Regions from separate parts of the Paenibacillus allorhizosphaerae genome, predicted to be linked through region 2. Evidence: a T-box and tRNA genes for the amino acid it is inferred to sense, from the RefSeq annotation. Region 2 holds a T-box; the other holds one or more tRNA genes.
The links. A T-box is a leader RNA that pairs with one kind of tRNA and senses whether it is charged. The one in region 2 lies ahead of ileS (isoleucine--tRNA ligase), so its partner is inferred to be a tRNA-Ile.
Positions count from the first base shown of each region.

Region 1: it encodes a tRNA-Ile, which carries the amino acid that the T-box ahead of ileS (isoleucine--tRNA ligase) is inferred to sense. The anticodon was not compared.

Region 1 is NZ_JBHSRV010000010.1:96,948-101,340, reverse strand. It holds gene ACFQI7_RS27875 (hypothetical protein) at 1-361, shown strand, start outside; gene ACFQI7_RS27870 (hypothetical protein) at 979-1,209, shown strand; tRNA gene ACFQI7_RS27865 (tRNA-Ser) at 1,408-1,498, shown strand; tRNA gene ACFQI7_RS27860 (tRNA-Cys) at 1,502-1,575, shown strand; tRNA gene ACFQI7_RS27855 (tRNA-Glu) at 1,586-1,662, shown strand; tRNA gene ACFQI7_RS27850 (tRNA-Gly) at 1,667-1,740, shown strand; tRNA gene ACFQI7_RS27845 (tRNA-Phe) at 1,743-1,818, shown strand; tRNA gene ACFQI7_RS27840 (tRNA-His) at 1,821-1,892, shown strand; tRNA gene ACFQI7_RS27835 (tRNA-Gln) at 1,903-1,977, shown strand; tRNA gene ACFQI7_RS27830 (tRNA-Leu) at 1,979-2,067, shown strand; tRNA gene ACFQI7_RS27825 (tRNA-Lys) at 2,201-2,276, shown strand; tRNA gene ACFQI7_RS27820 (tRNA-Tyr) at 2,282-2,367, shown strand; tRNA gene ACFQI7_RS27815 (tRNA-Pro) at 2,369-2,445, shown strand; tRNA gene ACFQI7_RS27810 (tRNA-Ile) at 2,507-2,581, shown strand; tRNA gene ACFQI7_RS27805 (tRNA-Asn) at 2,590-2,664, shown strand; tRNA gene ACFQI7_RS27800 (tRNA-Ala) at 2,666-2,738, shown strand; tRNA gene ACFQI7_RS27795 (tRNA-Gln) at 2,828-2,903, shown strand; tRNA gene ACFQI7_RS27790 (tRNA-Lys) at 3,063-3,136, shown strand; tRNA gene ACFQI7_RS27785 (tRNA-Leu) at 3,149-3,234, shown strand; tRNA gene ACFQI7_RS27780 (tRNA-Pro) at 3,239-3,316, shown strand; tRNA gene ACFQI7_RS27775 (tRNA-Ile) at 3,406-3,481, shown strand; gene ACFQI7_RS27770 (ribonuclease H-like YkuK family protein) at 3,529-4,107, shown strand.
Region 2 is NZ_JBHSRV010000002.1:274,516-278,908, reverse strand. It holds gene ileS (isoleucine--tRNA ligase) at 1-1,754, opposite strand, end outside; T-box leader at 1,861-2,124, opposite strand; gene ACFQI7_RS09835 (hypothetical protein) at 2,288-2,635, opposite strand; gene ACFQI7_RS09830 (S8 family peptidase) at 2,827-4,158, shown strand; gene ACFQI7_RS09825 (5'-deoxyadenosine deaminase) at 4,155-4,393, opposite strand, start outside.

The sequences.
Region 1 (4,393 bases), on a different contig from region 2:
TTTTTATTCAGCAGGACTACTTAAAGGTTGGAATGCATTATGGGACGAAGTCCCAGGCATAGATTTTAGAAAGGATTATACCCCTCCACTTATAAAAATGAAGGTGCACCTGCACCTTGAAGTACCGCGTTTAAAAGAATTAGGCGAGGCATTAGCTGCTGATCTTAAATCTAAGTTGAGTAGAGATGAAGATAATCTTGATTTCATTGTACTGAAGGAAGATTTAGACGATCTTATTGATGAGATTCACTTTGCTGAAAATTCTACTGTTGCATCTTTCTATAAAAGAAGACTTGATCACATACTCAAAGACTTTACTGAATTCCGTCGATCTGTAATACGCATGAAATTACAGAATTAAGGAGGAGGGTCTTAGGAGGTGTTCAAAACAAATGATCTTAGTTTAAACAACAAATTTACTTCGCAGAATACAGGTTCTGCGAAGTAAATTTTAGAAAATGACTGGATAATTTGGTTGAGGTAAAACATCCCGGCATGCTTATCTATGATGAAAATCCACTTGACATTAAAGTTGTAATTGATTTATGATGAGGAAAATTTAGGTGCATGGAAAGGAGCGTGAGCGAGGATGAAAACGGCCATATATCCATTTGGATATGAGTGCATTCAGCAGTGGAGCCTATCGGAAGGCGACCATTTATTTCTTAATTCCCAAAAGCCTCATACCTCGCCACGCGGCCTTTTTTCGATATCCCTATCCCCCTAACGAAAGGGAGGAACTGTAGGCAAAATAGCGTCATTTTTGACGTTTTTGTCCGGATATGAAAAGACCGCTGGAATATTAGCGGTCTTTTTTCTTTCACGGGAATTTGGATAAATGATGAAATAAAATAAAAAAAAGGGTTGACAGTAAAAATAACCCATGGTATTATCACATCAGTAAAGCGGTAAAACATTAAAGTAATAACGCATGAAAGTATTTGGCGCGAAATCCACGAAGAAAGGAAGGGATAGGCCATGAGAAAGCCGTTATTTATGAATCCATGTAAGCAGTCTTATCAGCAGCAGCCATTTGGCTATCAAGAGATTACGATCAATCATGAGTATGCCGATTTTTGGCGCGAACATGGCATTAATGGGCAATTTTTGAGCTTCCTTAAAGCCTATATCCATCCGATCAATCGTAGCTTTTACGTGCCACGTTTGGGCCGTTCGATCCTTAAAAGAGGAGGAACGGTGCTAACGTGATCTTGAATCGCGGACCGTTCTGAATCTGAATCCGTTGATCCATAGATTTTGTACGTATAAGGCTACTTGCACTCAAGCAAGTGGTCCATTTGTGTTTGTCTTCTTTCGGGCGAGGTTCTCCGATAAACGACTCAAATGGTACCACGGCGGGGCGAGTAGCTTTTTCTATACACAAAAAAGAACATATGTTCCTCTCGTGAAGAGGTGGCAGAGTCCGGTTTATTGTATTCGTCTTGAAAACGAAAGAGGTTAGCGGACTCCAAGGGTTCGAATCCCTTTCTCTCCTCCATATGGACCGATGGCGAAGTTGGCTAACGCGGCGATCTGCAAAATCGTCAATCGCAGGTTCGATTCCTGCTCGGTCCTTCAAAGATTTGGCGCATTAGGCAAGCGGGTAAGCCACACGACTTTCACTCGTGCATTCGGTGGGTTCGAATCCCCCATGCGTCACCAACACGTGGAATTAGTTTAACGGTAGAACGGGTGCCTTCCAAGCATTAAGAATGGGTTCGATTCCCGTATTCCGCTCCAATGGTTCGGTAGCTCAGTTGGTAGAGCGATGGCCTGAAAAGCCATGCGCCGCTGGTTCGATTCCAGCCCGGACCACCATGGAGATCATGGCGAAATGGCCAACGCGACGGGTTGTGGCCCCGTTATCGCCGGTTCGATTCCGGTTGGTCTCCCTTAAAATATTGCCTCTTAGCCAAGTTGGTAAGGCAGCGGTCTTTGAAGCCGCGATCCCAGGTTCGAGCCCTGGAGGGGCAGCCATGCGGCTGTGATGGAATGGCAGACATGCGGGCCTCAGACGCTCGTGCAGCGAAAGCTCACTTGTGGGTTCAAGTCCCACTGGCCGCACCAAAAGTACATATCGATCGGTTCGCAAAGTGTGAGTTGACCATTAGATGGGTTGATGGTGGTTGAACGAAACACGAGCTGTAAAAAATCGGTGGGAGTCTAACCCGCTCCTAGCAAGGATTTACCGTGACCACATGCTGGCGTAGCTCAATCGGTAGAGCAACTGACTTTTAATCAGTAGGTTGAAGGTTCGAACCCTTTCGCCGGCACCAAACTTGGGAGGATAGCGAAGAGGTCAAACGCAGCTGACTGTAAATCAGCTCCCTTCGGGGTTCGGCGGTTCAAACCCGTCTCCTCCCACCAACGGGATGTAGTTCAGCTTGGTAGAACGCTAGTTTCGGGTACTAGAGGCCATCGGTTCAAATCCGGTCATCCCGACCATAAACGAGCGTTGTCAGCGCAGAGGTCGTCAGGGGCTCAAATCCCCTTGGGGCCGCCATATGCTGTCGTAGCTCAGAAAGGTTAGAGCGTCCGGCTGATAACCGGGAGGCCAGTGGTTCAAGTCCACTCGACAGCATCATATTTAGGGATATAGCCAATCGGTAAGGCAGCGCACTGTTAATGCGTGACATGCAGGTTCGAGTCCTGCTATCCCTGCCATGGGGTCGTAGCTCAGTTGGAAGAGCAGCTGCTGTGCAAGCAGTAGGTCGGAGGTTCGATTCCTCTCGATTCCACCTAAATGTAGGGGTCCATGTTCCTTGGCCGGCGAGTCTGCCTCCAAAACAGACTGTGGTGGGTTCGATGCCCACGCCCCCTGCCATCTCGGGGTATAGAATAGCGGTCAAATTCACGGGACTTTGACTCCCGCATCTCCGGTTCGAATCCGGATGCCCCTGCCATCGGGACGCTTGAGGAAGTACATTCGTTCGCAAGTCGAATGGTTCGGTTCGCTGCCGAAGGTTCCGAAAATTAGCTTTTCCGTCCGTTGAAGCACGAACGACGGTTCGGATCGATCGGCTCCGTTTGAGAGCCGACATCGATAAAATGGACGGGTGCGTGGGCTTGTAGTTTAACTGGTAAAACACCCGACTCTTAATCGGCGAGAGTGTAGGTTCGAGTCCTGCCGGGCCCATATTTCTTCTTTGCGCCTCTGACGGAAATGGCAGACGTAGCGAGCTTAAAATTCGTGGTCGAAAGACACTGAGGGTTCGAATCCCTCGGGGCGCACCAATATCGGGAAGTAGCTCAGTTTGGTCAGAGCACCTGCCTTGGGAGCAGGGGGCCGCATGTTCAAATCATGTCTTCCCGACCATATGAGATATGACGGAATGGCAGACGTAGTGCTTGAGGAGCTGCGGATTCAAAGACCGTGGGAGTTCGAGTCTCCTTATTCCCATTTCAGCGCCTTTAGTTTAATGGCGAAGCAGTCCGGCTCATAACCGGCCATATGATGGTCCGAGTCCATCAGGGCATACCAATTTACAATGAAAGGAAGAAGCCAACCTTGCGTTACAGGTGAACCCCATGAAGACAAAAATACGACAATTCCCATTGATTCATGAAACGACATTCCGCAATAGGACTGAACAGAACCTTGAGTTTCGCGACGTCATGGACAGGATTTCACGTTTCATCGAGAGCGACCCAAGGGCGGTTTATGATCTCGTGGTTACGACCGATTCCCAGACCCATTCTGGGCATACGAAAGCAGTTACTTATGTAGTGGCATACCGCGTCGGACGTGGGGCCTGGCTATGCAGCCGGCAAATTATTTTACCGCGGGAAATTCGCTCTGTTCACGAAAAATTGTCACTGGAAACGACCTTTTCACAGGAGATTGCCGCACTGTTCGGTTTTGCCGAACGCGATCGTCTCGAAAGCATCATTCTGCCTTATCTCGACCAAGGAGCTGATATTCGGTTCATGGTGGATATCGATGGTGGTGCGGGTACGAAAAATAAGACGGCAGCTTACGTTGCTGAAATGGTTGGTCGAATTGAGGCAATGGGTTTGATCGCAAGGGTTAAGCCTGAATCGGTAATGGTGAGTATCGCTGACCGCGAGACGAAAAGACCTTATCGTTTACGAGTTGCTTCTACTTAGCGTTATCTAACAGATTCTGGAGGGAGGAAGATCCTTCCGATCATCGGCAGGGCGGCAGGAAAGCAGAACTTATGAGCTATGAGTGCGGTAGCATGAATGGAGCACGGCGACGGTGCTTTTGGCTACTAAACTTATCAGAACCGCAATTTTTTGTTACCTGTCACGCTGCCACTTATATTCGTGCCAAAGGATATCTCTGATAATGAGAATCAAAGAAAGTTAGCTTTCATAAGTTTAGCAGCAGAATGGAAAAATTTCTCGAACGTCGTAATACTTTTGCCATGTA
Region 2 (4,393 bases):
TTCTCGTCCAGTACGTGTCCGGTAGAAATGACCGCCTTGAAAGGAGCCGTGCCCTGGTACAAGGTGGAAACGGCAAGCAGCGAGTAGAACCAGCCTCTCGTTTGGTCGATTCCTTCGCAGATCATGTCGGCAGGAAACTGCGCTTGGAACCGCGCCTTGTCTCCGAACGGATAATGATACTGCGCGAAAGGCATCGAGCCGCTGTCAAACCAGACGTCGATCACTTCCGGCGTTCGTTCCATCACGCCGCCGCACGTGCAACGCAGCTTCACGCCGTCAACGTAAGGCTTATGCAGTTCCAGCGACTCATCGAGCGGCTTTGTCGACCGATCGCGCAAATCTTGCCGGCTTCCAGGCGAGTAATCCGCTCCGCACGTCCGGCATTCCCATACGTTCAGCGGCGTTCCCCAGTAACGGTTACGGCTGATGTTCCAATCTACGAGCTCTTCGAGAAATTTGCCGAAACGACCTTCACGAATGTGCGACGGGTACCAGTCGATCCGGCTGTTGTTCTCGATCAAATGTTCTTTGACCGCCGTCGTTCGGATAAACCAGCTTTCCATCGCGTAATAGAGCAGCGGCGATTTGCACCGCCAGCAGAATGGGTAGCTGTGCTCGTAACGCTCTTTTGCAAACAGCAGCCCGCGTTCGGCCAAGCTTTTGACGATATCGACGTCGCAATCTTTTACGAAACGGCCGGCAAAATCCGCTATCTTGTCGTCGTATCGCCCGTTCGAATTCACGACATTGACGAAATCGAGTTCATGCTCGCGGACCGTGCGATAATCGTCTTCCCCATGCGCCGGAGCAATGTGAACGATCCCGGTACCGCTAGCGTCGCTGACATAATCGGCGTCCACAACGACGTGCCCTTTGTTCACGCGAACGTAGCCGAACGGAGGCTCGTAAGGCATTCCGATCAACTCGGAGCCTTTGTGCATCGATAATACGACGTACTCATCCTTAAAAACCTTTTCCGCCAGATGCTTGGCGACAACGTACACTTCGCCGTTCTGCCGAACTTTAACGTAATCGACGTTGCGGTTGACCGCTAACGCCACGTTAGCCGGAAGCGTCCACGGCGTCGTCGTCCAGGCCAAAAACGTCAGCCCGCCCTGCTTGCTCCTGAATTTGACGGTGGCGCTCAAATCTTTCACGTCCTCGTACCCTTGCGCGACTTCATGGGAGCTGAGCGTCGTTTGGCAGTCCGGACAGTACGGGCTTACCCGATGGCCTTTATACAGCAGCCCCTTATGATGAATATCCGATAAAATATGCCATACGCTCTCGATGTAATCATTCGCCAGCGTAACGTACGGATCGTCCATATCGGTCCAATACGCGATGGCTTCGGTCAATTCGCGCCACTGCTTCTCGTATTCGAATACGCTGTTCTTGCACTGCTCCACGAATGCCGCTACGCCATATTTCTCGATCTCCTGCTTGCCGGAGATGCCGAGCTGCTTCTCGACGCCAAGCTCGACGGGCAGACCGTGCGTATCCCAACCGGCTTTGCGAACGACGCGGTAGCCCGACATCGTCTTGTAGCGGCAGACGAAATCTTTGATGACCCGCCCGAGCACATGCCCGATATGCGGCTTACCGTTAGCGGTCGGCGGTCCCTCGTAAAAGACGAAGTTCGGCTTCCCCTCGCGGTTTTCGATCGATTTGCGGAACGTGTCCTCCTGCTTCCACCGGTCAAGCACGCGCAGCTCGCGTGATCTCGCCGTCTCCTTCACATCTACTTTCCTCAATGCTACCACCCTCTCTTCGGTCCAATTAGGCGATGGTTCAGAGGACAGTATCGCTTCGAACAACCGTTTCGAACAACTTCGTCGAAACGCAAAAAAATCCCGCCCCATAAGGGACGAGATTCCATCTCGCGATACCACCCTTGTTCCGCAAGCGATCATACAGCTTTTGACCTGACTTACGGCACCTCATACTACGTACCATCATACGCGTCCCTTGTAACGGCGGGATCCCGGGTCAGCTTACTTCATTGCTTCAGCTTTCCTTCTCGGAGAGGATTTTCGAATAAGTCTTGTACGTTGGCTTTCAGCGCAAGGCCAACTCTCTGGGGAACAAGGGGATTAGCGTACTCGTTCTCGTCAACGAATTTAAGGACTGTTTTCAATTATGTTTAGTTCTACACGAAATTCTGCAAAATGTCAAGGGATGATCTCATTCGCAGCAGCATATTTCCGTAGAAAAAAAAAAAAAAAAACGCAAGCACCCCGTTCAAGAACGAGGCGGCTTACGTTTCTCCATATCTATTTTAACGATCTCAAACCTGAATAACGATAGCTTCAAGGTCTGCAGGCACACTTCTTTGAGCTCTCTGAACCCCATCAGCATTCCTAACTCTTAGGGTATAGGATACGTTCGTTAAAGTAGTAAGATTATTAAATCTTGCAACACCGAAACTGTCAAAGTTTGCTGTTTCGGTTGTATCCCCTCTCGTTAACACGGCTGTCCAGCCGGTTGTAGTAACTGGAACCAGGTTAGCGTTTACCGCAATGACATGAAAACGATCCAACGTCTGTCTGATTCTCCGTCTCCGCACCTTAGGAGCCGTTACACCGATTTTTTTTACCGGCTTTTTCGTTACTGTTTTTTTCTTAACGATTGCCATTCATTTCACCCCTTCGCTTGTGAGATAGTTATAATTAATGCGTTCATTTCTCATGTTGAAACGTCAGATACCTACCACTATGAAATAAGGCATATTTACTAGAATGCATTATCGATTTTAGTTCTTCCGTATCTTCCTCAACTTTTGCATTACCGCACATATACTGCATGAGAAAGAGGTGAGACGCCCGCATGAAAAGAAAGGCCTGGCTGCATAAGTACGCCGTAAAAATGAATCCCCATTTGAGGAAAAAGGTTCGGCGGTCGCACTTATTAAAGCGTAAGCCAGCTTCCCTTCCGGTAATCGTTCAGTTTCAAAAGAAAATGACTTCAGCCCGTCTGCGTTCCTTGCAAAATCGTCTAGGCTCTGACTCTTTGCCGAATCCGCTTCGTTTGCCGCTGATCAATGCGGTCATGCTCAAGGTTACGATGAAGGGTCTGCGGTGCATGTGCGGCTTGAAATCGATCGGCAAAATTTACTTGGACGGAATCAAAAAAGCATCGCTCGATATCGCGACGCCTTCGATCGGCTCTACGGCCGTTCAAAGAAAAAAAGGGCTTACCGGCAAAGGGATCAACGTCGCTGTTATCGATACCGGCGTGTATCCGCACCCGGACTTGACCCGTCCCGTTAATCGAATTGTCGCCTTCAAAGATTTCGTCAACTTCAGGAAATTGCCTTACGACGATAACGGGCATGGAACCCATGTGGCAGGGGATGCGGCAGGAAACGGATGGATGAGTAAAGGGAAATACCGGGGTCCCGCTCCGAAGGCGGGAATCGTAGGCGTCAAAGTATTGAACAGATTCGGTAACGGCTCCGACTCTACAATCATCAAGGGAGTCGAATGGTGCATCGCGAATCGGAAGCGGCTGAAATTACGCATTCTTTCGTTGTCGCTCGGCGGTCCGGCACCCGGTTCTTTGAAAGAAGATCCGCTGAGCCAAGCGGTGGAAAAAGCAGTCCGCGCCGGCCTCGTCGTCGTTGTCGCCGCGGGTAACGAAGGGCCGCGTCCTCGGACCATCGATTCCCCAGGCAATAGTCCGTCGGCGATCACAGTCGGGGCTGTAGATGATCGGCGGACCGTCAAGGAAGCCGACGATACGATGGTTTTCTATTCCAGCCGCGGCCCTAGCAGGAACGGCGGCAAGAAACCGGATTTGGTCGCGCCCGGCGAAGCGATCATTTCGCTGCGGGCTCCCCGCTCCTTCCTTGATCGCAGCTTGCCTTGGCTGCGGGTCGGCAAAGGATACTTCACGCTGTCCGGGACGAGCATGTCCACGCCCATCGTCTCGGGTGCGGCCGCACAGCTGCTGCAAAAAAAGCCGTGCCTTACACCTCTTCAAGTGAAAAAGATATTGAAAAAACATGCGTTCCGCCTCAAGTTTGGCGTTAATGCAGCCGGCAGTGGCGAAATCGACGTCCGGTTTCTGGAAAAGCGATGCGGTCGCTCCCATGCAAAAAAGAAGAGGCCGCCCTCCTCTTGCCGGAATTCCGCCGCCGCCAGCCGCCGCAACGTTTAGTTCAGTCGCTCCAGCAATCGCTTTATAGCTGTGTCGCATTGCTGGAGCACTTCGGTCTTATCGATCGTCGTTACCTGTTTGTTCTCCATCACGATGCGGCCGTCGACCAGTACCGTGTCCACTTCGCCGCGCGTGGCCGAATAGACGATACGGGAGAAAAGATCGGTTTCGTACGACGGAAACGTATGATAGTCGTTCAGGTCGAGCAGCTGCAGATCGGCCTTTTTGCCTACTT